4 regions of the Sodalis sp. RH15 genome follow, and region 3 is predicted to be linked to each of the others. Evidence: riboswitches for the same ligand, from Rfam matches in the RefSeq annotation. Region 3 holds a riboswitch; each other region holds the start of a gene.

Region 1 (8,143 bases), 2.6 Mb from region 3:
CCCCCCAGGATGCCCAGCCGGCCGTTGTAGGTTTTTCGCGCCCGCTCTTCCCCTTCGGGGGCGAAAATTTCCACGTCGGCGCCGCGCCCGGGACCTATCACCTCGCGCACCGCCGCCTCGATGGTTTGCCGGGGAGTTTTATTGATGGCGGCCTGGCCGATGTCCAGCCCGATACCGTTGCGGGTGACCCGGCCGACGCCGGCGCCGCCGTCAATGACGATGGCCGGGTCGCCGCGCAGGCTGACCCGGGCGAAAATCAGCATGCCGTCGGTGGCGTCCACATCATCGCCGCCGTCCTTGCGAATGGCTGCGGTGGCCTGTGCCGGGCTTATCAGCGGCCGCTCCACGTTCAGGTGCAGCGTGGCGCCGGACGGAGTGACGATGGAGACGTTGTCGATGATTTGCTGGCGCAGCAGCATCAGCGCGGCCACCTTCGCCGCGGCGGTGGCGCACGAACCGGTGGTATAGCCCTTGCGATAGGCCTTGCCGTTATGCCAAATCACCTCGTCCATCAGGCCTCCCGCAGCTGATACAAAATGGCGTTGACGATGGCGGCGGCGATATTGCTGCCGCCTTTGCGTCCCAGGGCGGCGATACAGGTGAGGCCGCTTTCCGCCAGCGCCTGTTTGGACTCGGCGGCGCCGACAAAACCCACCGGCACGCCGATCACCGCTTCCGGCCGGGCGCCGGTGCCCGCGGCCTGGTGTTCCAGCAAACGAAACAGCGCCGTCGGCGCGTTGCCGAACACAAACAGGCTTTTGCCCGGTTCGCCGACGGCCCGGTCCACCGCCGCCATGGAACGGGTGATGCCCTGCCGGCGCGCCTGTGCCGCCACCAGCTCGTCGCCGATAAAACAGTGGATCCGGCAGCCCAGGCGGGTCAGTTCATGCTTATTGATGCCAGACAGCGCCATGGTGGTATCGGTATACAGCGTACATCCGGCCGCCAGGGCGCTGGCGATGCCAGCGGGTGCGTCGGCGGAAAAATGCAGGATATCCAGCCAGTCGAAATCCGCGCTGGTATGAATGGCGCGCAGGATGATCTTCTCTTGCCATGGGTCGGAGAAATGAAATTCAGGCCGCTCGCGGGCAATAATGTCCCGGATAATATCGAAACTGGTCTGTTCGATTTGCTGCGGTTGCTTGATATAAGGCATTCTTTTCATCGCTCCGGGCGTTGTCACAGATTCGGTTGCAGATAATGTGCCGCGACAATACGCAGCAGGCACAGCAAGACCAGCGTTATGGCGGAAGCCAGGTACATCAGGCGAATGGCGGCGGTGATATCTTCCAGATCGATTTCACGGGTTTCCTCGCCGATCCAGGGTTTTTCCACCCACTCATTGAAATAGCGGTTGGGGCCGCCCAAACGCACCCCCAGCGCCCCCGCCACCGTGGCTTCCGACCAGGCGCAGTTGGGGCTTTTATGCTGATAGCGGTCGCGCCAGCCGATGCGCCAGGCCCGGCGCCCGTCCAGGCGCAGCGCCCCCGCCGACAGCGCCAGCACTATCCAGCCCAGCCGCGCCGGCAGCCAGTTGGCCAGGTCGTCCAGTTTTGCCGAGACATAACCGATGGCCCGGTATTTCGGCGTGCGGTAACCCACCATGGAATCCAGGGTATTTACCGCCTTATAGGCCATGGCCAGCGGCACGCCGCCGATAAACAGCCAAAACAGCGGCGCGATAACGCCGTCGACGCTGTTTTCCGCCACGGTTTCCACCACCGCCCGCATGATTTGCGGCCGGGATAAATGCTGCGTATCGCGCCCGACGATATAGGAGAGCTGCCGGCGGCTCTCTTCCAGGGTATCCGCCCGCAGGGCGTGATACACCGCCATGGCGGCATCGCGCAGACAGCGGGTGGCCAGCAGGGTATAGGTTAACCAGGCCTCCGCCAGCCACTGCAGCCAGGGATTGAACGACAGTAACCGCAACACCAGGTCCGCTATCAGCCAGGTTCCCCCCACCACCGTCAGCCACAGTATGCCGCCGCCCGCATAGAGCGTGGATTCGCCGGGGCAACAGCGGCGGATCAGCCGCTGCATTCCGCTGATGGCGTTGCCCATCCAGCGTACCGGATGGGGCCAATGGGGAGGGTCCCCCAGCCACAGATCGAGAAAATAACCGACAATATAGGCGCTGAGCGTCAACATGCCGCGTCTCCCCGCACCAAAAGCATACCGGCATCGCTCATGGATATGACCGCCTGTTGAACAGGCAATATCGCAGCAGTCGTCATAATTGCGCGCATCCCAGATCAAGCCAGCGTTTCACCATGGCGGGCCGCTGGTAGAAGTGCACGTGGAGATAGCTGGCGAAAATGTTGCCGCCGCCGTACCCGCCCGCCCACTGGTGGACGTCCCCGTTGGCGGCGGTTTTGCTCATGCGAAACAGCGGCGTTTCATCGGTGATGTATTCGGAGTGGTGGAACTCGTGCCCGCGCAGGGTTTCACCCCGGCCCGCCAGCAGATTGTCGCTTAACGACCGGCCTTCACAATAACCGAAGCGTTTAAGCCCCTGGGTCATGCGGCTAAAGCCCTGCAGCAGTCCCACCATGGGATAGCTGGTGCCGTCCTGTACTATCAGCGCCGCCCCCAGATACATCAGGCCGCCGCATTCGGCATAGATGGCGGCGCCGTTCTGTCCGGCGCGCAGCAGCGCCTGGCGCATGGGCCGATTATCCGCCAGCTGGGTCGGGAACATTTCCGGGAAACCGCCGCCGAGGTAGATCATTTGGCAGGGAGGTAAAACCCGATCGTGCAGCGGACTGAAACGGATAATTCGTACGCCGATATCCTGCAGCATCCGCAGGTTGTCGGGATAATAAAAATTAAACGCCTCGTCGTCCGCCAGGGCCAGGGTCAGCCCGGAATAACGCTCATGGCCCGGCAGCGCGGGCAGCCGGCCTACATCGGGGCGGCACTCGGCCAATGCCAGCAATCTATCCAGATCGATATGTTGCTCAACGCCGTCAGCCAACTGCTCCCATTGGGTTTGCCCGCGTTCGGACTCCCGCGCCGGAATCAGCCCCAGATGGCGGGAGGGTAAATTCCAGTCAGGCAATGGCGGCAGGTAACCCAATACCGGCACATTGCAGTAGCGCAGGATGGCGGTTTTGATGAGGTTGAAATGATTTTCCGAGGAAACGCGATTGATAATGACGCCGGCGATATTTACCGCCGGGTCAAACTGCTTGAACCCCAAGACGACTGCCGCCGCCGAGGTGGAAACCGCTTTGCCGTCGATAACCAGTATCACCGGCACCCTCAGCTGCTTGGCCAGGGATGCGCTGCTGCACCGATCCCCATCGCTGCCCAGCCCGTCGTAAAGACCCATGACGCCTTCAATGATACCGATATCGGCATCGGACATATGACGGTTGAACAGACCGTTCAGCGTTGACGATTCAAGCATATAGGCATCGAGATTGTGCGAGGGAATACCGCTTACCGCCTGATGCCAGCCGGTATCGATATAATCCGGCCCGCATTTGAAGGGCTGCACCCGCAAACCTCGCCGCGCCAGGGCGCGCAGCAGTCCCAGGGTGAGCAAGGTCTTGCCTGTCCCGCTTTGCGCGCCGCCGATGAGTATCGCTTTCATCTTCATCCCGTTACTCCCCAGAGGCGCCGCTGGGGATTGTCGCAAACAAAGGCTGCGGGAGACTCACTGTCCCGACGGCATTGTTGGGACAACCCGCTTCCCGCCGAAGGAGTTGTTACCGAGCCTATAAAGGCTATAGGCAATCAGGCAGGTTTTCTGGCTTGGCGTCATCCTTCTCCGAACCTTCCCAATCGGCTGAGATCAGTGGTTATCACGGAGTCGTCGGCATCACAGCAGCGGGGGCTGCGGAGGATTTTCACCTCCTTCCCTAACGGCCTTGCGGCACGTTTCACCTGAATGCAAAATGTACTTTTCCACAGCGGCCGGCGGCCCTGGTGAAGCCGGGCAATCGGCCGTTGATGACTAATGTAAAGTATTCAAAGGTGAATATACCCCCTTTCGGATCAAAAAAAATGTTCGCGGCGGCGGATTTATTTGGAATTTATCGGATGGCGATAACATTTTTTTGTTACGTCAATTTAAAGGGATAAAATTAATTAAATAAAGCAACGATATCTTTATTTTCCGGCGGCGAAAAGCGCTGTTCACGATAGGCCTGAGGAGTAATACGGTAGGTTTGGCGAAATAACTTGCAAAAGTAGCTTGCCTGAGAAAATCCGAGATTGCGGGCAATAGTGGCGATGGGCCAATCGCTTTGTTCAAGCATCTGCCGGGCGCTTTGCATACGCAATTGATTAACATAAGCGTTGAAGCCGACCCCCTGGTATTTCTTGAACAGTTTGCTGAAATAATAGGGACTGAGGTAGACCATCGCCGCCACGTCTTCCAGCCGCAGATCCTCGAAGTAATGATTGTCGATGCAGCGCAACGCTTTTTTCATCTTGCTCTCGTGCTGGCTGGGAACCGCCGTCCGGCGTTCTAGCGGCCCGTCGCCGTGCTCCTTGAATACCACCACTTCCAACTGCTGTTTCAGGTAGTTATCCACAATCATTTTCAGCAAATCGGCGGATGAGATGAGGCGATCGAAATCCACCACCGGAATTTTTTCATAGCTTTCAGTTAATTGATAATCTTTTTGCCAAGCCCTGCTGGTACAGTCCTGCACCGAAGGCAGGGTTACGGTGTCATGCACCCGGACCTGTCCGCATAAGACAAACCCAACCAAATGTCCGCTGATAAGCAGCGGAATGGAGAAGTCGGTCAGGCCGGCGTGGCAGCGGTAAATGCAGGGCTGATTGGATTTTGACGCTTCCAGTCCGCCGCACCTGTCGCTCATACGGCAGCGCCGGCTCATCTCCGGATCCTGGCGCATTAATTGACAAAAAGGGGTGAAGTGATATAAATCCGAGACTTCCTCGCCGTGAATATTCACCACCACAACCGCCAGATTGGTGGCATTAGCGAAATCCTGCGCGATTTTATTTATCAAATCTGAATCCATGAAACTGCCGGAATTCATATTCCCCCCTTTCTTCTTCAAAGCTACCTTAGATTCAATCATTTTTTACCCATTTGATAATGTGCTCCGGTACACAATTATCAAAACGGGGGTTCGATAGCACATAAGGCAAAACGCCGTTTCCCGCCGCGCCGGGAGAACGCCGCAGGTAATAAATAGTAAAACCATAATCAATTTTAAGCGCCCATCGGACTACAGATACCGTCAATGCTGGGTTTGTCGTTTTAAATCAGATAACACTTTTTCGTTATTATTCATTTTCTGTGGAATGAACATTATCAGCTCAGATCATAACTTTTCTTACTTTTCAAGTCGGTTAATTGAATACTGAAACTTCAATTACGGATATTTGCTATGGCTGTTCATTTCCCCCTGACCGATCACAGCTCGCTTTATTAAATAATCAAACCTAATTTTTGCTATAGCCGCGCCAATCATTTTCGCTATTTACAATGCAGGACGGCCATTAATTTTCACGGCGTTTGGGTATATTTCCAGCCGGACACCCAACGCATATCAACGATTGGTCGAGGTAACAAAATGCAACAAGAAGCCCTGGGTATGGTTGAAACCAAAGGTCTCACCGCCGCCATCGAAGCGGCCGATACGATGGTGAAGTCGGCCAATGTCGTGTTGGTCGGTTATGAAAAAATCGGCTCCGGTCTGGTTACGGTGATTGTACGCGGCGACGTAGGGGCGGTGAAAGCCGCCACCGACGCCGGCGCCATGGCCGCGGCCAACGTCGGCGAAGTGGTGGCGACCCATGTTATTCCGCGCCCCCACGGGGATGTGGAGAAGTTTTTGCCGAAAGGAATACGTGAATGAACACCGATAAAGCCATTGAGGAGATTTTGGCTAAGGTGATGGAAAAAATCGGTGAAGGCGCCACGGCGTCTCCTTCCCACACACCCTTGGATAAAGGTCCGGATATGTCGGAGAAAACCTGTAACCTGACTGAATTTGTGGGTACGGCCATCGGCGATACCATTGGCCTGGTGATTGCCAATGTCGACAGCGAGGTGCTGTCGGCGATGAAGCAGGAAAAACATTACCGCTCCATCGGCATTCTTGGCGCGCGTACCGGCGCCGGTCCGCAGATCATGGCGGCGGATGAGGCAGTGAAAGCCACCAACACCGAAGTGGTCAGCATTGAGCTGGCGCGCGATACCAAAGGCGGCGCCGGCCACGGCTCTTTGATTATCTTTGGCGGTGAAGATGTCTCCGATGTCAAGCGGGCGGTGGAAGTGGCGCTTAAGGAGCTGGATCGGACGTTTGGCGACGTTTACGCCAATGACGCCGGCCATATCGAACTGCAATACAGCGCCCGCGCCAGCTATGCGCTGGAAAAGGCCTTCGGCGCGCCCCTGGGCAAAGCCTGCGGCGTGATTGTCGGCGCGCCCGCCGCCATCGGCGTGGTGATGGCCGATACGGCGGTGAAATCCGCCAATGTGGATGTGGTGGCCTACAGTTCCCCCGCCAAGGGCACCAGTTTTAGCAACGAAGTCATTCTGGTGGTATCCGGCGATTCCGGCGCGGTCCGTCAGGCGGTGATCTCCGCCCGTGAAATCGGCAAAACGCTGCTCGGTACGCTGGGCGCCGCGCCGCAAAACGATCGCCCGTCTTATATCTGATTCCTTAGGGGGGATGGCATGAAATCCAAGCGATTTGAAGCATTGGCGAAACGGCCGATTAACCAGGACGGATTCGTCAAAGAGTGGGTGGAAGAAGGCTTTATAGCCATGGAAAGCCCCAACGATCCCAAGCCGTCCATCAAGATAGTCAACGGCAAAATCACCGAACTGGACGGTAAGCCTCGCGAGCAGTTTGATCTGATTGATCATTTTATCGCCAACTACGGCATCAACCTGCCCCGCGCCGAAGAAGTCATGGCGATGGACTCGGTGAAACTGGCCAAGATGCTGTGCGACCCGAATATATCCCGTGGGGATATCATTCCGCTCACCACCGCCATGACGCCGGCAAAAATCGTCGAAGTGATGTCGCAGATGAACGTGGTGGAAATGATGATGTCGATGCAGAAAATGCGTGCTCGCCGTACTCCGTCGCAACAAGCCCACGTGACCAATATTCAGGATAACCCGGTGCAAATCGCCGCTGACGCCGCTGAAGGCGCGTTCCGCGGTTTCGATGAACAGGAAACCACCGTGGCGGTGGCGCGCTACGCGCCGTTTAACGCCATCGCGCTGCTGGTAGGCTCGCAAGTGGGCCGTCCCGGCGTATTGACGCAATGCTCGCTGGAAGAAGCCACCGAACTGAAGCTGGGCATGCTGGGCCATACCTGTTATGCGGAAACCATTTCCGTCTACGGTACCGAACCGGTATTCACCGACGGCGACGACACGCCGTGGTCAAAAGGCTTCCTGGCCTCTTCTTATGCCTCCCGCGGTTTGAAAATGCGCTTTACCTCCGGCTCCGGCTCGGAAGTGCAAATGGGCTACGCCGAGGGCAAATCCATGCTGTATCTGGAGGCGCGCTGTATTTTCATCACCCGCGCCGCCGGCGTGCAGGGGCTGCAAAACGGTTCGGTCAGCTGTATCGGTATTCCGTCCGCGGTGCCCTCCGGCATAAGGGCGGTGTTGGCGGAGAACCTGATTTGTTCTTCTCTTGATTTGGAATGCGCGTCCAGCAACGACCAGACCTTTACCCATTCCGACATGCGCCGTACCGCCCGTCTGCTGATGCAGTTCCTGCCGGGAACCGACTTTATCTCCTCCGGTTATTCCGCCGTGCCGAACTACGACAATATGTTCGCCGGTTCCAATGAAGACGCGGAGGATTTCGATGACTACAACATCCTCCAGCGGGACTTGAAGGTGGACGGCGGCCTGCGGCCGGTGCGGGAAGACGAGACGGTGGCCATCCGCAATAAAGCGGCGCGGGCGCTGCAGGCGGTATTTACCGGCATGGGCCTGCCGCCCATTACCGATGAGGAAGTCACCGCCGCCACCTATGCCCACGGCTCAAAAGATATGCCGCCGCGCAATAAGGTGGAAGACATCAAGTTCGCCCAGGAAATCATCGAAAAGAACCGCACCAGCCTGGAAGTGGTGAAAGCCCTGGCGGAGAACGGTTTCCCCGATGTGGCGCAAAGCGTGCTGGATATG
Region 2 (8,143 bases), 1.9 Mb from region 3:
ATTTTCCAGCGTTCTGGCGCAGTTTATATCAAATCAATTATCAGCGGATGTGCTGGATAATGGCGATACGGCAACCTTGCTCAATAATCTGATTGCGGCATTGAATTCTAAGGGTGCTGCCAGTTTTTTACAAAAGACTAATAATTTATCAGAAATCAAAGACGCCGGCAGCGCTGCGCAATCAACGGCACTGGTGAATATTGGCGCCATGGGGCGGCTGCTTAATGTTCGGACATTTACCTCGTCTGGAACGTACACGCCAACGCCAGGAACGACTAGTGTTATCGTTGAGGTACAAGGTGGCGGCGGTGCCGGTGGTGGCGCATCTGTTACTACGGCTGGCGCAACATCGGTAGGAAGCGGCGGCTCTGGTGGCTCGTATGGAAAATCTCGATATACCGGTGGATTTTCAGGAGTTGCTGTTGTTATTGGTGCTGCGGGCGTTCCTGTTATTGGCTCAAATGGCAGTAATGGTGGGCTAACCTCTTTTGGCTCGCTGCTTTCCGCGCCTGGGGGAATGGGTGGAATAAAAACTGGGCCAGCTATTCCGCCAATTTCGCCACAAGGCACTGCCACTCCATCTCTTCCAACTGGAGCGAATATTCTTTCACAGCAGGGAGGACAGGGGCGCCCATCAGCGGTTATTTCCACATTGGTTCTATTGCCCGGAGAAGGGGGGCAGTCTGGTATGGGCGCGGGAGCGGGAATAAACGCGGTTGGGCATAATGGTCAAACGGCGGTATCTCCTGGCACTGGAGGAAGTGGGGCTGCTAATACAGAAAATACAGCGTCAGCTTTCTCCGGCGGCTCAGGAGCGCCAGGTATGGTTATAATATGGGAGTATGTATAATATGGCTAGATATGCACTTATTAATAAAGAAATTGTTGTCAATATCATATTATGGGATGGAATGACACCCGTTGTTTGGCCGGATAATACAATACCGATACTTATTACCGATGATTCACCTGTAGATATGGGGTGGTTATATAAACAGGACGAATTCATCGTTCCGCCTGCTAATGCTTAGACAGCATGGTTAATATTATATATTAATTTGTTTGACATTGTGATGTTTTTAATAAAATAAAACATTCCAGAATATACGGAAATTTTCAATAACGGGTTTTTAATTTTTTAACCTGTAAGTTTAAACGTGATTATATATATACAAATTTTGAATATATGCTCACTTAATCATTATATCCATTCGATAAAATTATTGGAGGATTTCTAATGACAACAAACAACTTCAAATCCTTTGCCGCAGGTGCCGGTGCTAACGTCACCGCCCAGGCGGATTATGAAGCCCTGGCGCCCCATGGTTTTGCTACGTTTACCTCCAGCGGCAATTTCACTGTGCCGGTAGGCGTTACAACGATTTATATTTCCGGATGCGCTGGCGGCGGGGGCGGCAGTAACAATATAGCAAATGCTTCCGGCTCTTGCGCTGGCGGGGGCGGTGCTGGTCAATCGATTCAGAGAGCGGTGCTCAGTGTGACGCCAGGACAGGTAGTTCCTATTACCATAGGTGGAGCTGGATCGGGAGGTACTGGAGGTGGACAGGGCTCAGACAATGCCACAAAGGGTTCTAACGGAGGGAACACGATAGTAGGATCATTAATCACCTTGTCGGGGGGAAATGGCGGCAGTGTCGGCCGGGCTGGTATCAGTACTGGAGCCTTGGGCGGAGGTGCGGGTGGTAGCGGATTTCCTCAAGGCGGTTCTGGAAGTGACAGTGCCTCACCGGGCGCAAATACTTCAATAAATGGCTGGCCTGGTTTATCGGGCAATGGTGGTAGTTCGCCATTCGGTGGGGGTGGGGGCAATCAGCGCGCGGGTATTGGTAGTGCCGGCCCGAACGGTCTTCCAGCGGGTGGTTATGGGGCTGGTGGTTCTGGCGGCGCAACGCCATATTCTGGCGGTGGCAGTGGTGGAAATGGTGGCGCTGGTAGCGCTGGTTTTATAGAAATAGAGTGGTGAGGTGTATGGCAAACTATGCAGAAATTCAAAACGGTGTGGTCATAAATGTCTGTGTGTGGGATGGCGTTACACCTTTTGACGCTGGCGACGATATCCCACCAATTTTAATACCGGAAAATTCGCAGGCATGGATTGGTTGGGGATATACAGCTCCAGGCGGATTTGCCGCACCGCCAATTGAAATAATAGAATAATATTATAATGTCGCGCCGGTTGTTTTAATCGGCGCAATAAGCAGGTTGCTTGATTTCTTGATTTTATAAAATTGATTTAGATGCATGTTTCTAATTAAATTTTATAAGGCAATATTTGATGTAAATCATATTTCACCGTTACAAATATTTTCCGGTATTTTAAGCACAACCCCCGCCTCCCTAACAAAATCTGATATCCACCCGCTAATTTCTCCCGTTCATCATTTCTTCTTATCATGATCTACCGCAACAAAATCCCGACATAAGGTTTATTTATCCCTTGACGTTAATTGAAAAAAAACTCAGGATAAATTTCCGAGATTTGGGTGCCTTAGCTTCGCGATCGCGAGGCGGGTGAAACGGAAAGCCGGTGCAGATCCCTTTTGGGATAATCAATATTCCGGCGCAGCCCCCGCTACTGTAAGCCTGACGAATTTACCTTCAGCCACTGTGTTTTATGACATGGGAAGGCGGTAAAGAAGAATGACGGCAAGCCAGGAGACCGGCCCATCTCATACAGGAAGTACCAATCCCCGGGGTGATGGGAAGGGTTCGGTTATAACTTCGCGGCGAGAGTGGTTAACATTCCCCGTGTCTGAACTTATTTTCCTTCCTTCACTGCCGCATGTTGGTTTTTTAATTTGTGTTATATACCCAATGGTTTTCAAGCGGCGGCAAGCGAAAAATCCCGATGAGGCTTACTCAGGCAGGTTATTCGAGTGAAAGAGTCTATCCAGCACAGCTGCAACGAGAGAGATGATGGGTATAGTTGACACTCGTGAGGATCAGGCATGCATATCGAAGATGGAATTTTACCGCTGACGGCGTGCGCCGTTTATTATGCCGTGACGGCGGTTTTTGTTGTGCCGGGCATCTATGAAATAAAACGAAAAATCAAAACTAATCTCGCTTATAAACCTTTCCTCGCCATGATCGGCGTCGCGGTGTTTGTTATCTCGGCGATGCATTTGCCGGTGCCGGTCACCGGCTCCAGCTCTCATCCGTGCGGCACACCATTGGCGGCGATTATTATCGGTCCGTTCGCCACCGCGGTGGTGTCGATGATTGTGCTGTTTTTCCAGGCGGTCTTCCTGGGCCATGGCGGCATTACCACCATCGGCGCCAATACGGTCTCCATGGGCATTGCCGGGGCTTTTTCCGGTTACGCCGTGTGGAAATTCTTCAGGGCGTTTCGTTTTCCGTTATGGCTCGCCGCGGGCATGGCCGGCCTGGTGGGGGATTTGGTGACCTATCTCACCAGCGCGTTTGAGCTGGCGTTAAGCCTGCACGGCAACGTTCCGCTGGTGAAGCAGTGGATGATTTTTTTCATGGGCTACGGTCCGACGCAGCTGCCGCTGGCGGTGGCCGAGGCGGTTTTTACCGCCGCGGTGCTGCAGGCCATGGTCAGCCGGCGTCCTGACCTGTTGCCGGGAATCTTGACGAGAACGGGAGCATAACATGTCATTGCAGATTGAGACTCCGACCGAAGAGGCGAAAAAAACCCAATTTTTTGATGGTTTCACCAAAACCATGCTGGCGGTCATGTGCGTTATCCTGCTGTTTATCTTTGCCTCGGGGACCTATATGAATTCCCACAACATGGACGGCAGCGGTACGGATAACCACGTCAATGATTTGGCCACCGGCGTGGCGCACAAACCTCATCATCCCTTTGTGGAATTGCCGGGGGATGCCGAGGTGGGGGCCTTTTCCGTGGCCAACTTTTTCGCCGGCCTGATTGTGGGATATCATTGGCTGAAGCTGTTTGGCGGCAAGGGCAACGCCGTCGGGAGCAAAGAAGAAGAATCATGAGCCTGGCGCGTTTCGCCGATGAATCCTCCAGTCCCCTGCGCCGGCTGGACAGCCGGATAAAAACCGTTGTTTTGCTGTCGGCGGTGGCGGTGGCTTCCGTCTTGAGCCAATGGTATCTGGCGCTGGCATTATGGCTGGCCGCCATCAGTCTGTTTTGCGTTATGCCCTTTGACCGCAGGGCATTGTTAAAACGCTTGATCATGCCGATGGGTATTGCCTGGCTGGTATTTTTAAGCGTGCTGTTCACCCATGGCAGCCGGCTGCTGTTCACTATTCCGCTTCACTACTTTTCCCTTGATGCCTATCAGGAGGGATTGGTCTTCGGTATTGTCCTTTTTTTACGCATCATGGCGGCGGTGACCCTGGTTGCCGCCCTGTCATTCAGCACGCCGATGATAGATATCCTGGAAACGCTGCGCCTTTGCAAAGTGCCGCATACCGTTATTGATATTGCGGATATGATGTATCGTTATGTTTTTATTATGCAGGATACCGCCTTTACCATGCGGCAGGCGCAAATCAGCCGCTTGGGAGAGACTGTTTCCTGGCTGCGCAGAGTCAGGGATACGGGTAAGGTCGCCGGCGGTATCCTCATCCGATCCCTGGACCGAAGCACGCGGATTTATCAGGCCATGCTGGCTCGCGGTTATGATGAAGACAGTCACGACCTGTGCTTTTTTACCACCAAGGTGCCAAGGCGGGATAAATTGATTGGCCTGGCCGCCGGCTTATTGCTGATATTGGTCGTCACGCTGAATGTGTTAAGCCGCTAACCGAGAAAACCATGGACATTATCAAGCTTTCCGACGTCAGCTTCTCTTATGACGGTAAACACAATGCACTGAATCATCTGGATCTGACCGTTGGCCAGGGCGAGCGTGTCGCTGTTTTGGGCCCCAATGGCGCGGGGAAGTCGACGCTGTTTCAGCTCTTTAACGGACTGTTGCTGCCTCAGGGCGGACGGGTGGTGGTGGATAGCCTGCCGGTGGTGAGGGAGAACTTCATCGAACTGCGGCGCCGGGTGGGCATGGTTTTCCAGGACTCAGACGACCAGCTGTTTAACGCCACGGTTTATCGGGAAGTCGCCTACGGCCTGGTTAATATGAAAATTGCCGGCGAGGAATTGGATAACACCGTACGCTGGGCGCTGAATATCGTCGGCATGGAGTCCTATATTCACCGCAATCCTTTTAATCTCAGCGGCGGCGAGAAGAAGCGCATTGCCCTGGCAAGCGTAATTGCGATGAAACCGAAAGTCCTGGTGCTGGATGAACCCTTTAATGCCCTCGACCCCCGGTCGGCCAGTCATTTGGTGCATATGCTGAACGATATCAATAAAACCCTGGGCATCACCCTGATTTTTACCCTCCATGATATGGATATCGTTCCGCTGCTGGCGGACAAGGTCTATTTGATGGATAAAGGGGAAGTGGTTCTGGGGGGGAATCTCTCTGAGTTTTTCAATCAAAAAGACATTCTGCGGCGTTTCGAACTGAGATTGCCTCGGGTGGCTCATCTGGCGGAGCTGTTGATGCGCGACGGCCGGCTCGATGAAAAGGGGCTGCCGCTAACCATCGGTCAGGCCAAAGAGATGATAGAGGCGGCGCTGGCGGCCAAATCGTGATTATTCCATCCGGACGTGCCGATTTGCAAGGCCGGTTAGCGCCGAGGGTTATCTTGCTGACCCTTGTCGTCATGGCACGCCGGCGCCCGCCGAAGGTAATCCCGTTGAACCGTGTCGCCACGACAGGCCGGCGAGCGCCGAGGGTAACGTTGATTCTTGCTGTCGCCAGCCGCTAACGTTAACGGCTTGTCCTCGGCGGCTGTTTATAGGCTTCTCGCCGCCGGGAGCCGCCGGGTTATTCCGGTTTCTGCCAGCGCTCGGCGGCCCATTGCGCCTGTTGTTCGGCATTCTGGAAGGTCCAGGCGATAAAGCGGCTGATTTTCTGGCCTTGGGCCATATCAATGGTGCGCACATCGTACGCATCGGCCAGCTTCAGGGCCTCATACAGCGGCGGCAGGGTGGTGTGCTTGGAAATCAGCGAGGTGAACCACAGGCAGTTTTTGCCTTTGCCGACGCTTTCTTCGACCATCTTGCCGACGAAGGCCAATTCACCCCCTTCACACCAGAGTTCGTTATTTTTACCGCCGAAATTTTGCACCGGCGTGTCCGCCACTTCGCCTTTGCCGAGTTTATGCAGCTTCAGCCGGGTGCTGGCGCGCGCCTCCTCCGCCGAACCATGGAAAGGCGGGTTGCATATAGTAGCGTCAAAGCGTTCTGCGATGCCGATGATATTGTCAAAAATAGCGTCGCTTTGCTTTTGGTGGCGCAACCGCACGCTGTTTCTCAGCGTGGGATTCATCTCCACCAGCATTTTGGCCGAGTTTAGCGAAATTTTGTCATTTTCCGAGCCGGTGAAACGCCAGCCGTACTCATGCTGGCCGATAATGGGATAAATACAGCTGGCTCCCACGCCCACATCCAGGATGGCGATATTTTTGCCGCGGGGTATTTCTTGACCATTACCGTCCGCCAGCAAATCGGCGAGATAATGTATATAGTCTGCTCGGCCGGGAATTGGCGGACAGAGGTAATTCGCGGGAATATCCCAGTGCTCGATGCCGTAATAATGTAGTAATAAGGCTTTATTCAGCATTTTCACCGCCGCGGGATCGGCAAAATCCACCGAAATGTCTCCCCAGGCATTGGGTTTAACGAACGGCGCCAGCGCCGGGCAACGGCCGATCAGCGCATCAAAATCATAGCGTGAACGATGGCGGTTCCGCGGATGCAGGTGGTTTTTTTGCTGCGGGAAGGTTTTCTTGTGTTCCATCGTTCAGATTCTCAGGCGGGTTGTTCCGGCGGCTAAGATAACACAATGTCCGGCGTAGGGGGGAGTGGACGGCAAAAAGCCGGAAAATCGATGCCGGAAAAAATCAGCCTTATCTTATGGCGTTTGGCGGCGATATTCCGCTCAGACATCGTCACCGCAGTTTGGACAATGGATGGAGAGGGGCAATTGCTATAGAATGAGTGTTCCTCTCGCAAATGGATATGCTGCAAAACGCCATGATCACACTTTTCCAGAAATGGGCGGCGGTGTTTTTATTGGGAAGCCTGTTGTCCACCTCCGCCGTTGCCGCGGTTAGCTGCGCTGACAAACATCGCAGGGTGAACGACAATAACAATCTCATCATGTTGGACGGCAATGCGAGGGGGAATATCAAGATGATGGTCTCCGGCATGGTAGGGAAGGATGTGAATGAACAGGCCTCCGGCAACATTCGCTTTGATCGCTGCGGTGTCTTGTCCGATGCGCTTTTTGATTATCGTAAATCCGAAGGCAGCGTGATCCTGCGGATGATCAACCATACCGTCAAAGCGCCGGGCGGCTGGGAATCCGACTATGAAATTACCGTCATCCTGGATAAAGAGGGGACCCAGACATTGGCGACCCACAAGCTGGGAAAAATCAATTTTTCCACCGATAAAACCGGTTTGATCGCCACGTCTACGGATGCTTTTACCATTAACGATCAAAAAGGCTTTACTACCACGGTGTATAGCTATGACAAGCGGCGCCGGCTGGTGAAAAGCGTCTCGCGCGGTTCGGATGCGCTGGCGAACGATCAGTACGTTTATAACTACGACAAAAAAGGCCTGTTAGCCACCACCGCGTCTTCGAAAGGCTCCACGACCTACCGTTATGATAACGCGGGAAGGGAACTGGGCTCCAATTCGGTTTCAACCACATCCATCAGCCAGATTTCCAAGATTGAAGAGTGCCAGCGCTTCGACGCGGTGGGGAATTGTGTTTTAAGCTACGGCCGGGAAACGGAAATCTTCCCTCTTTATGTCATAAAGCGCCACAGAAGCACGGCGATGCAATATCAATATTGGTAACGCATCCCACCTCCCCGGTCCCGGCGTGAAGCGACATTTTCAATCAAACGATGCTGTTCACCACGCCGCCGTCTACCCGCAATGCGGCGCCGGTGGTGGCGGAAGCTTGCGTTGAGCAGGTGTAGATCACCAGATTGGCCACTTCTTCCGGGGTTGCCAGCCGTTGCAGGATAGAAGTGGAGCGCTGGGTGCGTACGAAATCGGCTCCGGCCTCTTCGATGCTGATGCCTGCTTCCTCCGCGCTTCCCT
Region 3 (8,143 bases):
CGGGTTGGTAATCCGGGGTGGACCCCTAGCCGAAACAGTGCTCTACCCCCGAAGATGAATTCACGAGGCGCTACCTAAATAGCTTTCGGGGAGAACCAGCTATCTCCCGGTTTGATTGGCCTTTCACCCCCAGCCACAGGTCATCCGCTAATTTTTCAACATTAGTCGGTTCGGTCCTCCAGTTAGTGTTACCCAACCTTCAACCTGCCCATGGCTAGATCACCGGGTTTCGGGTCTATACCCTGCAACTGTGCGCCCAGTTAAGACTCGGTTTCCCTACGGCTCCCCTATTCGGTTAACCTTGCTACAGAATATAAGTCGCTGACCCATTATACAAAAGGTACGCAGTCACCCCATCACTAAGCCCCCTCTGCTTATTTTGTCGGTTGGGCGTCGCTTTCGCTCCGCCTGCCGCACCTTTAGCAAAGGATGCATATGCAGCTTCACCACTGGCTTAGTGATGGGGCTCCCACTGCTTGTACGTACACGGTTTCAGGTTCTGTTTCACTCCCCTCGCCGGGGTTCTTTTCGCCTTTCCCTCACGGTACTGGTTCACTATCGGTCAGTCAGGAGTATTTAGCCTTGGAGGATGGTCCCCCCATCTTCAGACAGGATATCACGTGTCCCGCCCTACTCATCGAACCCACAACCTCTGCACCTTCGGATACGGGGCTATCACCCTCTGTCGCCGGACTTTCCAGACCGTTCTCCTGATGCAAAAGCTGATGGTGGTTCTGGGCTGTTCCCCGTTCGCTCGCCGCTACTGGGGGAATCTCGGTTGATTTCTTTTCCTCGGGGTACTGAGATGTTTCAGTTCCCCCGGTTCGCCTCATTGCGCTATGGATTCACGCAATGATAGTGCAACGAATTGCACTGGGTTTCCCCATTCGGACATCGCCGGCTAATAACGCTTCATATCAGCTTACCGACGCTTTTCGCAGATTAGCACGTCCTTCATCGCCTCTGACTGCCTAGGCATCCACCGTGTACGCTTAGTCACTTAACCTCACAACCCTAAAGTGTCTGCGGAATGGCTGCGAAAGGCCCCTGCCGGTGTTGCGCGGTGCTCGCCATGCTCATGGACATCTAGTCCACTCCGCTGGCTGCGCGCCGGGCGCCTTGGCCGGGGCTTTCTCGCTCATCCCTTAACAGGGCCATCACTGACGCGATGACCTGTTTAGGTTTGCTTGCTTTGAGAGACTCGCATACTGATTTTGCTCAGCATGTTTTTTCAAATTTTCAGCTTGTTCCGGATTGTTAAAGAGCAGTATTTCGCAGCATACTTAACGCGCGTTCACCCGCAGGTGCCGCCATATCAGTGTGCTCTGAAATAATTAAAGAAAAACCAGACAATCTCTCATTTCGCGGTGCGAAATGGTGGAGCTAAGCGGGATCGAACCGCTGACCCCCTGCGTGCAAAGCAGGTGCTCTCCCAGCTGAGCTATAGCCCCAAGTCGTTTCTAACCTTTTAGTATCGTATCAATTCTTTTTCACGCGAATATCGCTGTGCATCAATGAAGAATACAAAGCAACGTCGTTAAAAAGGAAAGCAACACGATAGCCCATTCGTTTCCAGGCAAGGCGTGGGGTCACGAAGTTTATAATAATAAACGAGTGGCGCCGCAACGCAGCATGGGAAGGAATGGTAGGCCTGAGTGGACTCGAACCACCGACCTCACCCTTATCAGGGGTGCGCTCTAACCACCTGAGCTACAAGCCTATAGAAGGTTTTTCTTGCTCAATACTGTTATCAGACAATCTGTGTGGACACGTCACTCGACGCGTATCTTTCGGTAAGGAGGTGATCCAACCGCAGGTTCCCCTACGGTTACCTTGTTACGACTTCACCCCAGTCATGAATCACAAAGTGGTAAGCGCCCTCCCGAAGGTTAAGCTACCTACTTCTTTTGCAACCCACTCCCATGGTGTGACGGGCGGTGTGTACAAGGCCCGGGAACGTATTCACCGTGGCATTCTGATCCACGATTACTAGCGATTCCGACTTCATGGAGTCGAGTTGCAGACTCCAATCCGGACTACGACGCACTTTGTGAGGTCCGCTTACCCTCGCGAGTTCGCTTCTCTTTGTATGCGCCATTGTAGCACGTGTGTAGCCCTACTCGTAAGGGCCATGATGACTTGACGTCATCCCCACCTTCCTCCGGTTTGTCACCGGCAGTCTCCTTTGAGTTCCCGACATTACTCGCTGGCAACAAAGGATAAGGGTTGCGCTCGTTGCGGGACTTAACCCAACATTTCACAACACGAGCTGACGACAGCCATGCAGCACCTGTCTCAGAGTTCCCGAAGGCACAACTCCATCTCTGAAGTCTTCTCTGGATGTCAAGAGTAGGTAAGGTTCTTCGCGTTGCATCGAATTAAACCACATGCTCCACCGCTTGTGCGGGCCCCCGTCAATTCATTTGAGTTTTAACCTTGCGGCCGTACTCCCCAGGCGGTCGATTTAACGCGTTAGCTCCGAAAGCCACGGCTCAAGGCCACAACCTTCAAATCGACATCGTTTACAGCGTGGACTACCAGGGTATCTAATCCTGTTTGCTCCCCACGCTTTCGTACCTGAGCGTCAGTCTTCGTCCAGGGGGCCGCCTTCGCCACCGGTATTCCTCCAGATCTCTACGCATTTCACCGCTACACCTGGAATTCTACCCCCCTCTACGAGACTCTAGCCTGCCAGTTTCAAATGCAGTTCCCGAGTTAAGCTCGGGGATTTCACATCTGACTTAACAAACCGCCTGCGTACGCTTTACGCCCAGTAATTCCGATTAACGCTCGCACCCTCCGTATTACCGCGGCTGCTGGCACGGAGTTAGCCGGTGCTTCTTCTGCGGGTAACGTCAATGATTGAATCTATTCAATCCAACCCCTTCCTCCCCGCTGAAAGTGCTTTACAACCCGAAGGCCTTCTTCACACACGCGGCATGGCTGCATCAGGCTTGCGCCCATTGTGCAATATTCCCCACTGCTGCCTCCCGTAGGAGTCTGGACCGTGTCTCAGTTCCAGTGTGGCTGGTCATCCTCTCAGACCAGCTAGGGATCGTCGCCTAGGTGAGCCGTTACCCCACCTACTAGCTAATCCCATCTGGGTTCATCCGATGGTGTGAGGCCCTAAGGTCCCCCACTTTGGTCTTGCGACGTTATGCGGTATTAGCTACCGTTTCCAGTAGTTATCCCCCTCCATCGGGCAGATCCCCAGACATTACTCACCCGTCCGCCGCTCGCCGGCAAAGTAGCAAGCTACTTTCCGCTGCCGCTCGACTTGCATGTGTTAGGCCTGCCGCCAGCGTTCAATCTGAGCCATGATCAAACTCTTCAATTAAAAGCTTGATGCTCAAAGATTTCATCTGGTTAATCTTTTGAATTAACTGTTTGTCACTCTTCAAGACTTGTATTGTTGTGTTTCGATACGGTCTTGTGAGTGCCCACACAGATTGTCTGATAAATTGTTAAAGAGCATGGCCGGGGAGGTCTAAATCTCACCTGGCGCGGGTTGCGTATATTACGTTTTCCCGCTGAAGAGTCAAGCTTTTATTTGTTTTAACAAAGCGCTTTTCCCTTCCCGACCCGGTCCGTCGCAGCGGTTAATCCCGGTCAGTGGAGGCGCATTATAGGGACTTCCCGAGGCGTGGCAAGCGCTTATTGCAGATTTTTCGCTGACAGGCTAATTCTTACTCAAGACGGCGTCGTCATAGACAATTTTTCCAGTGAAAAGAAGCCATAACGCTGCAAAACCGGCAACAATTCCATCGATTGCGGCGTCATGGTTAAACAATAGGCTTTATTTTCACTCGTAGAGCCGGTACCGGTTATTTCATGCGCGATAAGCCAGGCCGCGCGTTTCGCAATCGCGGAACCTGAATCCACCAGCCGGGTGCCATCAGGCAACACCGCTTTGAGCTCCTCCGCCAACAAGGGGAAATGGGTACAGCCCAGCACCACCGTATCGGGCGGCTCGACTAGCCGCAGCCAGGGCCGCAGAATTTTTTGCAAAACGGGGAGCGCAATGGTTTCACCATGCAGTTTGGCTTCCGCCAATTCAACCAGTTCGGCTGAACCCAAGGTGATGATATGGCAGTCGGCGGCAAACTTGGCGATCAAATCATGGGTATAGGTACGGTGTACCGTGGCGCGGGTAGCCAATAAGCCGACGATGCCATTGCGAGTAAGTTTGGCGGCAGGCTTGATCGCAGGCACCACGCCGACGATCGGGCAGGCAAAACGCTCCCGTAAAGCGGGTAAGGAGATAGTGCTGGCGGTATTACAGGCCACAATCACCATATCCAGCGCGTGCAATTGCTGAACAGCTGCGACGATATTGACCACTCGCTCGACAATAAAGTCTTCCGGCTTTTCGCCATAGGGGAACTCTTCATTATCGAAAACATAGATATAATGCGGATCCGGCAGTAACTCCCGCACTTCATCATAAATGGATAAACCACCCACCCCTGAATCAAAAATCAGGATGGTGGGTCGTTTTGTCTTGCTACCGTCAGAAGGAATAGGTTCCCGTGAGATAAAATTCTCGTCCTGCGGTCTGGTAGCCATAAGCTGTCTCATACTCTTTATCAAACAGATTGGCTATTCTACCACGAACCGTCAGGTGTGGCGTTAACGGATAAGAAGCGGCAATGTCCCATAAACTGACGCCCCCCATCTTCACCACCTGTTCAGTGTTATAATCCGTGTCATAACGCTGGCCGAGGTAATGGTAGTTAAGAGACCAGTCAATGGACGCCACTTGCCAATCCAACTGGTATTTTATCTGCTGCTTGGCCCGGCGGGCCAGGATCTGGTCCGTGGTGGCGTCTCGGGGATCGAGATATTCCAGGGTTAATTGATGCCGGAGCGGGCCGGTATCTACCGAGGCGGTCCATTCCACCCCTTTGATACGGGCTTTGCCGATATTGTAGTAGCGTTCATCCGCCGTATCGTAATCGATGAGATTATCAATATCGTTGCGATAAGCCGAAATACGCCAGTCCACCGGACCTGTCAGTCCTTCAACGCCGCCTTCCCATTGTTTGCTCTCTTCGGGATCCAGGTTGGCGTTACCGCCATAAGCGCCGTAGAGCTGGCCCAGGTTCGGCGCCTTGTACGCGGTGCCGTAAGAGCCGATCAGGCGGTAGCCTTCGATAAACTCCCAGGCGGCGCTGCTTTGCCAGGTGCCGTGCCAGCCAAATTGTGAATTGTCATCTCCCCGCACCGCGCCTTCCAATGTCACCGGTCCGAAAAGCTGCTGCGTCGTGGCATAGATGCCTGTGTTGTGCTGCTCGTAGCCATCGGTGAGGTAGTCGGTACCGGGTTCGGTTGTCTGTTTCTGCCAATCCACCCCGGCGCTGACCAGACCGTGAGTGACGTGGAGGGTATTGCCCCATTGCAGGTTGTATTGATCGGAATCGTCCAGGGTAGCGGAAGCCGAATAGGGTCCGTATTTGGGATCGTAGTTATAGTCCTTGGTATGGCTATAGCTGTATGAGAGCTGGGAGGCGTATATACCTTCCTGAAAACGCAGGCCGGTATCATAGGTGCGGCTATATAACTGGCGGGTATCGAGCAGCGCATCTTCATGCGCCGGGTCGGTATAGGCATAAGTGCCGTCATAAGCGGTACGATTGTCGTAGCCATACACCCGCGCGAAACCGCTGAACTGTTGATTGAACGTATGATCCAACGACGCGAACAGGGTCTTGCTCATGAATCCGTCCCGGTCGGGCTGCGCCGGATCGCCATAAGGGTCGGGCAAATTGGCCTGCACATCGAATCCGCGGGTATAGGTGTAATTTCCCGCCACCGTGGCCACGGTATTATCCCCCAGCCGCTGCTGAGTGGACCCATCGTAACTTTGGTAACCCTTTGAACCCATGCCGGCGCTCAGGGTGGTTCCGGGTTTTTCGCGGGTGGTGATGATATTGACCACCCCGCCGATGGCGTCCGAGCCGTAGACGGCGGAGCGCGGACCGCGGATAAATTCGATGCGCTGAACCAGAGAGATGGGAATTTGGCTAAGATCGGATGAGCCGGAAATCCCAGCCTGATTCAAACGCACGCCATCGATGAGCACCAGGGCGTGACTGGAATTGGTGCCGCGAATGAACAGAGAGCTTTGCTGTCCCAGTCCGCCGTATTGCGCGATATCCACGCCCGGTAAACGGCTTAAGGCTTCAGCTACCGATTTGATTTGGCCACGGTCGATATCCTCGCGTGTCACGACGCTGGTGGGCGCAAGCACTGATGAAACCGGCTGTGGAAAACGATTTGCCGAAACAATAAGTGTGTCATTACTGCCGTTTGGAGCGTTGTTATCCTGCGCCCACCCGGAGAATGTCGTAACGGACAATGCCGCCAGAACGGTATTTTTGATAGTCAACATTGACGTAGCATCCAATAGATAAAATAGGATGCCGCAGGTTCCGTGTTTGATAGCACGCGATAAACAGGGATATTGCGACGAAATACCGGCAGGTTTTCGGGCTTGGGATGTGTTTAACACCAGGCGACGACTTCCCGTCGAAAAGACAGTGTCTGCTTCCGCTATCGCCCTGACGTCCCCTCACCGCTGCGCGTCAGCTCCAGCTTAGAACTGGATTCCCTTTTAACTCACAAGAGACCGGGCAAATATCCTACAATCAAAGGGATAATTATGTCTATAGAACTCATTAGGTAAGAAATTATAAATTGAACAGCATTGGACATCATCCATTTATCCCCTACAATCCCCACAAACCGATAAAGTTGGCCCATATCGACGAGAAATCATCATGACTACCGAGACGTTGCCTATCGACGCTTACGAAACGCAATTGGCTGAAAAAGCCGCCCGACTAAAAGCGATGATGGCAGCTTACCGGGCGCCGGAGCCGGAAATATTCCGTTCACCGGTAAATCATTACCGGATGCGAGCCGAATTCAGGATTTGGCATGAAGAGCAGGACCTCTACCACATCATGTTTGATCCGCTCACCAAAGAGCGTATCCGCATCGATTTCTTTGCCGCCGGCAGCGAGTTAATCAATGGGTTGATGACGGCAATGATCCAGGCCTTGCGCCTTTCGCCGGTTTTACGCCGTAAGCTTTTTCAGCTGGATTATCTCACCACCATGAGCGGTAAAGCGGTCATCACGCTGATATACCACCGTCCGTTGGATGACGAATGGCGCGAGGCCGCCGCAGCGCTGCGGGATGAATTGCGGGCGCAGGGTTTTGCGGTAAATCTCATCGGCCGGGCCGCCAAAACCAAAATTTGCCTGGACCGGGATTATGCGGATGAAAGATTGCCGGTATCGGGAAGGGAACTCATCTACCGGCAGATTGAAAACAGCTTTACCCAGCCGAATGCCGCCGTCAATATCCATATGCTGGAGTGGGCGCTGGCGGCAACCCAAGACGCACGGGGAGACTTGCTGGAGCTGTACTGCGGCAACGGGAATTTTTCGCTGGCGCTGGCGCGTAACTTTGAGCGGGTGCTGGCGACGGAGATAGCCAAGCCTTCGGTGGAAGCGGCACAGTATAATATTGCCGCCAACCATATCGGCAATGTGCAGATCATCCGCATGTCGGCGGAGGAGTTTACCCAGGCCATGCAGGGTGTGCGGGAATTTACCCGGCTGAAAGATATCGACCTGGCCAGTTACCGCTGCGAAACTATTTTTGTCGATCCGCCGCGCAGCGGGTTGGATGACGCCACGGTGGAGCTGGTGCGGTGTTATCCGCGCATCCTGTATATCTCGTGCAATCCCGAGTCATTGTGCCGCAATTTGGAATCCCTTTCTCAAACTCACGACATCATACGCATGGCGCTGTTTGATCAATTCCCTTACACCCGTCATATGGAATGCGGCGTCTTATTGACGGCAAAAACGCCTGAATGAGCGGCGCCTGTTTCAGGGCGCTCTGCACTGCCGATTCCCGCATCGGCGAATAATCATTTCCCGCCATTACCGACACCACTGGCCCCATGACTGCAAACGCCTCCGTCGGGGGGCAATTTTCCCATTCTTATGCCCAACTCTTGGGCCCCTCCCTGCCAGGCCCTGAATATATTTTTACCGCCTTAATCGATATGTGACATGCTTCATATCAAAAATCCCATGTAAATTTAAAATATACTTTCACATTAAATAAA
Region 4 (8,143 bases), 230 kb from region 3:
GCCAGTGGTGTCGGTAATGGCGGGAAATGATTATTCGCCGATGCGGGAATCGGCAGTGCAGAGCGCCCTGAAACAGGCGCCGCTCATTCAGGCGTTTTTGCCGTCAATAAGACGCCGCATTCCATATGACGGGTGTAAGGGAATTGATCAAACAGCGCCATGCGTATGATGTCGTGAGTTTGAGAAAGGGATTCCAAATTGCGGCACAATGACTCGGGATTGCACGAGATATACAGGATGCGCGGATAACACCGCACCAGCTCCACCGTGGCGTCATCCAACCCGCTGCGCGGCGGATCGACAAAAATAGTTTCGCAGCGGTAACTGGCCAGGTCGATATCTTTCAGCCGGGTAAATTCCCGCACACCCTGCATGGCCTGGGTAAACTCCTCCGCCGACATGCGGATGATCTGCACATTGCCGATATGGTTGGCGGCAATATTATACTGTGCCGCTTCCACCGAAGGCTTGGCTATCTCCGTCGCCAGCACCCGCTCAAAGTTACGCGCCAGCGCCAGCGAAAAATTCCCGTTGCCGCAGTACAGCTCCAGCAAGTCTCCCCGTGCGTCTTGGGTTGCCGCCAGCGCCCACTCCAGCATATGGATATTGACGGCGGCATTCGGCTGGGTAAAGCTGTTTTCAATCTGCCGGTAGATGAGTTCCCTTCCCGATACCGGCAATCTTTCATCCGCATAATCCCGGTCCAGGCAAATTTTGGTTTTGGCGGCCCGGCCGATGAGATTTACCGCAAAACCCTGCGCCCGCAATTCATCCCGCAGCGCTGCGGCGGCCTCGCGCCATTCGTCATCCAACGGACGGTGGTATATCAGCGTGATGACCGCTTTACCGCTCATGGTGGTGAGATAATCCAGCTGAAAAAGCTTACGGCGTAAAACCGGCGAAAGGCGCAAGGCCTGGATCATTGCCGTCATCAACCCATTGATTAACTCGCTGCCGGCGGCAAAGAAATCGATGCGGATACGCTCTTTGGTGAGCGGATCAAACATGATGTGGTAGAGGTCCTGCTCTTCATGCCAAATCCTGAATTCGGCTCGCATCCGGTAATGATTTACCGGTGAACGGAATATTTCCGGCTCCGGCGCCCGGTAAGCTGCCATCATCGCTTTTAGTCGGGCGGCTTTTTCAGCCAATTGCGTTTCGTAAGCGTCGATAGGCAACGTCTCGGTAGTCATGATGATTTCTCGTCGATATGGGCCAACTTTATCGGTTTGTGGGGATTGTAGGGGATAAATGGATGATGTCCAATGCTGTTCAATTTATAATTTCTTACCTAATGAGTTCTATAGACATAATTATCCCTTTGATTGTAGGATATTTGCCCGGTCTCTTGTGAGTTAAAAGGGAATCCAGTTCTAAGCTGGAGCTGACGCGCAGCGGTGAGGGGACGTCAGGGCGATAGCGGAAGCAGACACTGTCTTTTCGACGGGAAGTCGTCGCCTGGTGTTAAACACATCCCAAGCCCGAAAACCTGCCGGTATTTCGTCGCAATATCCCTGTTTATCGCGTGCTATCAAACACGGAACCTGCGGCATCCTATTTTATCTATTGGATGCTACGTCAATGTTGACTATCAAAAATACCGTTCTGGCGGCATTGTCCGTTACGACATTCTCCGGGTGGGCGCAGGATAACAACGCTCCAAACGGCAGTAATGACACACTTATTGTTTCGGCAAATCGTTTTCCACAGCCGGTTTCATCAGTGCTTGCGCCCACCAGCGTCGTGACACGCGAGGATATCGACCGTGGCCAAATCAAATCGGTAGCTGAAGCCTTAAGCCGTTTACCGGGCGTGGATATCGCGCAATACGGCGGACTGGGACAGCAAAGCTCTCTGTTCATTCGCGGCACCAATTCCAGTCACGCCCTGGTGCTCATCGATGGCGTGCGTTTGAATCAGGCTGGGATTTCCGGCTCATCCGATCTTAGCCAAATTCCCATCTCTCTGGTTCAGCGCATCGAATTTATCCGCGGTCCGCGCTCCGCCGTCTACGGCTCGGACGCCATCGGCGGGGTGGTCAATATCATCACCACCCGCGAAAAACCCGGAACCACCCTGAGCGCCGGCATGGGTTCAAAGGGTTACCAAAGTTACGATGGGTCCACTCAGCAGCGGCTGGGGGATAATACCGTGGCCACGGTGGCGGGAAATTACACCTATACCCGCGGATTCGATGTGCAGGCCAATTTGCCCGACCCTTATGGCGATCCGGCGCAGCCCGACCGGGACGGATTCATGAGCAAGACCCTGTTCGCGTCGTTGGATCATACGTTCAATCAACAGTTCAGCGGTTTCGCGCGGGTGTATGGCTACGACAATCGTACCGCTTATGACGGCACTTATGCCTATACCGACCCGGCGCATGAAGATGCGCTGCTCGATACCCGCCAGTTATATAGCCGCACCTATGATACCGGCCTGCGTTTTCAGGAAGGTATATACGCCTCCCAGCTCTCATACAGCTATAGCCATACCAAGGACTATAACTACGATCCCAAATACGGACCCTATTCGGCTTCCGCTACCCTGGACGATTCCGATCAATACAACCTGCAATGGGGCAATACCCTCCACGTCACTCACGGTCTGGTCAGCGCCGGGGTGGATTGGCAGAAACAGACAACCGAACCCGGTACCGACTACCTCACCGATGGCTACGAGCAGCACAACACAGGCATCTATGCCACGACGCAGCAGCTTTTCGGACCGGTGACATTGGAAGGCGCGGTGCGGGGAGATGACAATTCACAATTTGGCTGGCACGGCACCTGGCAAAGCAGCGCCGCCTGGGAGTTTATCGAAGGCTACCGCCTGATCGGCTCTTACGGCACCGCGTACAAGGCGCCGAACCTGGGCCAGCTCTACGGCGCTTATGGCGGTAACGCCAACCTGGATCCCGAAGAGAGCAAACAATGGGAAGGCGGCGTTGAAGGACTGACAGGTCCGGTGGACTGGCGTATTTCGGCTTATCGCAACGATATTGATAATCTCATCGATTACGATACGGCGGATGAACGCTACTACAATATCGGCAAAGCCCGTATCAAAGGGGTGGAATGGACCGCCTCGGTAGATACCGGCCCGCTCCGGCATCAATTAACCCTGGAATATCTCGATCCCCGAGACGCCACCACGGACCAGATCCTGGCCCGCCGGGCCAAGCAGCAGATAAAATACCAGTTGGATTGGCAAGTGGCGTCCATTGACTGGTCTCTTAACTACCATTACCTCGGCCAGCGTTATGACACGGATTATAACACTGAACAGGTGGTGAAGATGGGGGGCGTCAGTTTATGGGACATTGCCGCTTCTTATCCGTTAACGCCACACCTGACGGTTCGTGGTAGAATAGCCAATCTGTTTGATAAAGAGTATGAGACAGCTTATGGCTACCAGACCGCAGGACGAGAATTTTATCTCACGGGAACCTATTCCTTCTGACGGTAGCAAGACAAAACGACCCACCATCCTGATTTTTGATTCAGGGGTGGGTGGTTTATCCATTTATGATGAAGTGCGGGAGTTACTGCCGGATCCGCATTATATCTATGTTTTCGATAATGAAGAGTTCCCCTATGGCGAAAAGCCGGAAGACTTTATTGTCGAGCGAGTGGTCAATATCGTCGCAGCTGTTCAGCAATTGCACGCGCTGGATATGGTGATTGTGGCCTGTAATACCGCCAGCACTATCTCCTTACCCGCTTTACGGGAGCGTTTTGCCTGCCCGATCGTCGGCGTGGTGCCTGCGATCAAGCCTGCCGCCAAACTTACTCGCAATGGCATCGTCGGCTTATTGGCTACCCGCGCCACGGTACACCGTACCTATACCCATGATTTGATCGCCAAGTTTGCCGCCGACTGCCATATCATCACCTTGGGTTCAGCCGAACTGGTTGAATTGGCGGAAGCCAAACTGCATGGTGAAACCATTGCGCTCCCCGTTTTGCAAAAAATTCTGCGGCCCTGGCTGCGGCTAGTCGAGCCGCCCGATACGGTGGTGCTGGGCTGTACCCATTTCCCCTTGTTGGCGGAGGAGCTCAAAGCGGTGTTGCCTGATGGCACCCGGCTGGTGGATTCAGGTTCCGCGATTGCGAAACGCGCGGCCTGGCTTATCGCGCATGAAATAACCGGTACCGGCTCTACGAGTGAAAATAAAGCCTATTGTTTAACCATGACGCCGCAATCGATGGAATTGTTGCCGGTTTTGCAGCGTTATGGCTTCTTTTCACTGGAAAAATTGTCTATGACGACGCCGTCTTGAGTAAGAATTAGCCTGTCAGCGAAAAATCTGCAATAAGCGCTTGCCACGCCTCGGGAAGTCCCTATAATGCGCCTCCACTGACCGGGATTAACCGCTGCGACGGACCGGGTCGGGAAGGGAAAAGCGCTTTGTTAAAACAAATAAAAGCTTGACTCTTCAGCGGGAAAACGTAATATACGCAACCCGCGCCAGGTGAGATTTAGACCTCCCCGGCCATGCTCTTTAACAATTTATCAGACAATCTGTGTGGGCACTCACAAGACCGTATCGAAACACAACAATACAAGTCTTGAAGAGTGACAAACAGTTAATTCAAAAGATTAACCAGATGAAATCTTTGAGCATCAAGCTTTTAATTGAAGAGTTTGATCATGGCTCAGATTGAACGCTGGCGGCAGGCCTAACACATGCAAGTCGAGCGGCAGCGGAAAGTAGCTTGCTACTTTGCCGGCGAGCGGCGGACGGGTGAGTAATGTCTGGGGATCTGCCCGATGGAGGGGGATAACTACTGGAAACGGTAGCTAATACCGCATAACGTCGCAAGACCAAAGTGGGGGACCTTAGGGCCTCACACCATCGGATGAACCCAGATGGGATTAGCTAGTAGGTGGGGTAACGGCTCACCTAGGCGACGATCCCTAGCTGGTCTGAGAGGATGACCAGCCACACTGGAACTGAGACACGGTCCAGACTCCTACGGGAGGCAGCAGTGGGGAATATTGCACAATGGGCGCAAGCCTGATGCAGCCATGCCGCGTGTGTGAAGAAGGCCTTCGGGTTGTAAAGCACTTTCAGCGGGGAGGAAGGGGTTGGATTGAATAGATTCAATCATTGACGTTACCCGCAGAAGAAGCACCGGCTAACTCCGTGCCAGCAGCCGCGGTAATACGGAGGGTGCGAGCGTTAATCGGAATTACTGGGCGTAAAGCGTACGCAGGCGGTTTGTTAAGTCAGATGTGAAATCCCCGAGCTTAACTCGGGAACTGCATTTGAAACTGGCAGGCTAGAGTCTCGTAGAGGGGGGTAGAATTCCAGGTGTAGCGGTGAAATGCGTAGAGATCTGGAGGAATACCGGTGGCGAAGGCGGCCCCCTGGACGAAGACTGACGCTCAGGTACGAAAGCGTGGGGAGCAAACAGGATTAGATACCCTGGTAGTCCACGCTGTAAACGATGTCGATTTGAAGGTTGTGGCCTTGAGCCGTGGCTTTCGGAGCTAACGCGTTAAATCGACCGCCTGGGGAGTACGGCCGCAAGGTTAAAACTCAAATGAATTGACGGGGGCCCGCACAAGCGGTGGAGCATGTGGTTTAATTCGATGCAACGCGAAGAACCTTACCTACTCTTGACATCCAGAGAAGACTTCAGAGATGGAGTTGTGCCTTCGGGAACTCTGAGACAGGTGCTGCATGGCTGTCGTCAGCTCGTGTTGTGAAATGTTGGGTTAAGTCCCGCAACGAGCGCAACCCTTATCCTTTGTTGCCAGCGAGTAATGTCGGGAACTCAAAGGAGACTGCCGGTGACAAACCGGAGGAAGGTGGGGATGACGTCAAGTCATCATGGCCCTTACGAGTAGGGCTACACACGTGCTACAATGGCGCATACAAAGAGAAGCGAACTCGCGAGGGTAAGCGGACCTCACAAAGTGCGTCGTAGTCCGGATTGGAGTCTGCAACTCGACTCCATGAAGTCGGAATCGCTAGTAATCGTGGATCAGAATGCCACGGTGAATACGTTCCCGGGCCTTGTACACACCGCCCGTCACACCATGGGAGTGGGTTGCAAAAGAAGTAGGTAGCTTAACCTTCGGGAGGGCGCTTACCACTTTGTGATTCATGACTGGGGTGAAGTCGTAACAAGGTAACCGTAGGGGAACCTGCGGTTGGATCACCTCCTTACCGAAAGATACGCGTCGAGTGACGTGTCCACACAGATTGTCTGATAACAGTATTGAGCAAGAAAAACCTTCTATAGGCTTGTAGCTCAGGTGGTTAGAGCGCACCCCTGATAAGGGTGAGGTCGGTGGTTCGAGTCCACTCAGGCCTACCATTCCTTCCCATGCTGCGTTGCGGCGCCACTCGTTTATTATTATAAACTTCGTGACCCCACGCCTTGCCTGGAAACGAATGGGCTATCGTGTTGCTTTCCTTTTTAACGACGTTGCTTTGTATTCTTCATTGATGCACAGCGATATTCGCGTGAAAAAGAATTGATACGATACTAAAAGGTTAGAAACGACTTGGGGCTATAGCTCAGCTGGGAGAGCACCTGCTTTGCACGCAGGGGGTCAGCGGTTCGATCCCGCTTAGCTCCACCATTTCGCACCGCGAAATGAGAGATTGTCTGGTTTTTCTTTAATTATTTCAGAGCACACTGATATGGCGGCACCTGCGGGTGAACGCGCGTTAAGTATGCTGCGAAATACTGCTCTTTAACAATCCGGAACAAGCTGAAAATTTGAAAAAACATGCTGAGCAAAATCAGTATGCGAGTCTCTCAAAGCAAGCAAACCTAAACAGGTCATCGCGTCAGTGATGGCCCTGTTAAGGGATGAGCGAGAAAGCCCCGGCCAAGGCGCCCGGCGCGCAGCCAGCGGAGTGGACTAGATGTCCATGAGCATGGCGAGCACCGCGCAACACCGGCAGGGGCCTTTCGCAGCCATTCCGCAGACACTTTAGGGTTGTGAGGTTAAGTGACTAAGCGTACACGGTGGATGCCTAGGCAGTCAGAGGCGATGAAGGACGTGCTAATCTGCGAAAAGCGTCGGTAAGCTGATATGAAGCGTTATTAGCCGGCGATGTCCGAATGGGGAAACCCAGTGCAATTCGTTGCACTATCATTGCGTGAATCCATAGCGCAATGAGGCGAACCGGGGGAACTGAAACATCTCAGTACCCCGAGGAAAAGAAATCAACCGAGATTCCCCCAGTAGCGGCGAGCGAACGGGGAACAGCCCAGAACCACCATCAGCTTTTGCATCAGGAGAACGGTCTGGAAAGTCCGGCGACAGAGGGTGATAGCCCCGTATCCGAAGGTGCAGAGGTTGTGGGTTCGATGAGTAGGGCGGGACACGTGATATCCTGTCTGAAGATGGGGGGACCATCCTCCAAGGCTAAATACTCCTGACTGACCGATAGTGAACCAGTACCGTGAGGGAAAGGCGAAAAGAACCCCGGCGAGGGGAGTGAAACAGAACCTGAAACCGTGTACGTACAAGCAGTGGGAGCCCCATCACTAAGCCAGTGGTGAAGCTGCATATGCATCCTTTGCTAAAGGTGCGGCAGGCGGAGCGAAAGCGACGCCCAACCGACAAAATAAGCAGAGGGGGCTTAGTGATGGGGTGACTGCGTACCTTTTGTATAATGGGTCAGCGACTTATATTCTGTAGCAAGGTTAACCGAATAGGGGAGCCGTAGGGAAACCGAGTCTTAACTGGGCGCACAGTTGCAGGGTATAGACCCGAAACCCGGTGATCTAGCCATGGGCAGGTTGAAGGTTGGGTAACACTAACTGGAGGACCGAACCGACTAATGTTGAAAAATTAGCGGATGACCTGTGGCTGGGGGTGAAAGGCCAATCAAACCGGGAGATAGCTGGTTCTCCCCGAAAGCTATTTAGGTAGCGCCTCGTGAATTCATCTTCGGGGGTAGAGCACTGTTTCGGCTAGGGGTCCACCCCGGATTACCAACCCGATGCAAACTGCGAATACCGAAGAATGTTATCACGGGAGACACACGGCGGGTGCTAACGTCCGTCGTGAAGAGGGAAACAACCCAGACCGCCGGCTAAGGTCCCAAAGTCATGGTTAAGTGGGAAACGATGTGGGAAGGCATAGACAGCCAGGATGTTGGCTTAGAAGCAGC

Evidence for each region. A riboswitch is a leader RNA that binds a small molecule or an ion and turns the genes downstream of it on or off. The one in region 3 is predicted to bind cobalamin.
Region 1: another riboswitch for cobalamin. It lies ahead of ACL2XO_RS15430 (cobyrinate a,c-diamide synthase); the one in region 3 lies ahead of btuB (TonB-dependent vitamin B12 receptor BtuB).
Region 2: another riboswitch for cobalamin. It lies ahead of ACL2XO_RS07720 (energy-coupling factor ABC transporter permease); the one in region 3 lies ahead of btuB (TonB-dependent vitamin B12 receptor BtuB).
Region 4: another riboswitch for cobalamin. It lies ahead of btuB (TonB-dependent vitamin B12 receptor BtuB); the one in region 3 lies ahead of btuB (TonB-dependent vitamin B12 receptor BtuB).

Annotation. Positions count from the first base shown of each region.
Region 1 covers NZ_CP178738.1:3,381,234-3,389,376, forward strand. Annotated here, with positions in the region: gene cbiD (cobalt-precorrin-5B (C(1))-methyltransferase CbiD) at 1-512, opposite strand, end outside; gene ACL2XO_RS15420 (cobalt-precorrin-8 methylmutase) at 512-1,156, opposite strand; gene cbiB (adenosylcobinamide-phosphate synthase CbiB) at 1,180-2,148, opposite strand; gene ACL2XO_RS15430 (cobyrinate a,c-diamide synthase) at 2,234-3,598, opposite strand; cobalamin riboswitch at 3,727-3,910, opposite strand; gene pocR (transcriptional regulator PocR) at 4,092-5,018, opposite strand; gene pduA (propanediol utilization microcompartment protein PduA) at 5,559-5,843, shown strand; gene pduB (propanediol utilization microcompartment protein PduB) at 5,840-6,649, shown strand; gene pduC (propanediol dehydratase large subunit PduC) at 6,668-8,143, shown strand, end outside.
Region 2 covers NZ_CP178738.1:1,641,361-1,649,503, forward strand. Annotated here, with positions in the region: gene ACL2XO_RS07705 (hypothetical protein) at 1-850, shown strand, start outside; gene ACL2XO_RS07710 (hypothetical protein) at 1,770-1,970, shown strand; gene ACL2XO_RS07715 (hypothetical protein) at 1,990-2,178, shown strand; cobalamin riboswitch at 2,486-2,704, shown strand; gene ACL2XO_RS07720 (energy-coupling factor ABC transporter permease) at 2,970-3,635, shown strand; gene ACL2XO_RS07725 (hypothetical protein) at 3,637-3,990, shown strand; gene cbiQ (cobalt ECF transporter T component CbiQ) at 3,987-4,763, shown strand; gene ACL2XO_RS07735 (energy-coupling factor ABC transporter ATP-binding protein) at 4,775-5,614, shown strand; gene rlmF (23S rRNA (adenine(1618)-N(6))-methyltransferase RlmF) at 5,850-6,824, opposite strand; gene ACL2XO_RS07745 (hypothetical protein) at 7,040-7,894, shown strand; gene ACL2XO_RS07750 (SDR family NAD(P)-dependent oxidoreductase) at 7,938-8,143, opposite strand, start outside.
Region 3 covers NZ_CP178738.1:5,973,825-5,981,967, forward strand. Annotated here, with positions in the region: rRNA gene ACL2XO_RS26995 (23S ribosomal RNA) at 1-1,006, opposite strand, end outside; tRNA gene ACL2XO_RS27000 (tRNA-Ala) at 1,376-1,451, opposite strand; tRNA gene ACL2XO_RS27005 (tRNA-Ile) at 1,644-1,720, opposite strand; rRNA gene ACL2XO_RS27010 (16S ribosomal RNA) at 1,795-3,337, opposite strand; gene murI (glutamate racemase) at 3,691-4,566, opposite strand; gene btuB (TonB-dependent vitamin B12 receptor BtuB) at 4,511-6,391, opposite strand; cobalamin riboswitch at 6,461-6,648, opposite strand; gene trmA (tRNA (uridine(54)-C5)-methyltransferase TrmA) at 6,780-7,889, shown strand.
Region 4 covers NZ_CP178738.1:2,314-10,456, reverse strand. Annotated here, with positions in the region: gene trmA (tRNA (uridine(54)-C5)-methyltransferase TrmA) at 84-1,193, opposite strand; cobalamin riboswitch at 1,325-1,512, shown strand; gene btuB (TonB-dependent vitamin B12 receptor BtuB) at 1,582-3,462, shown strand; gene murI (glutamate racemase) at 3,407-4,282, shown strand; rRNA gene ACL2XO_RS00025 (16S ribosomal RNA) at 4,636-6,178, shown strand; tRNA gene ACL2XO_RS00020 (tRNA-Ile) at 6,253-6,329, shown strand; tRNA gene ACL2XO_RS00015 (tRNA-Ala) at 6,522-6,597, shown strand; rRNA gene ACL2XO_RS00010 (23S ribosomal RNA) at 6,967-8,143, shown strand, end outside.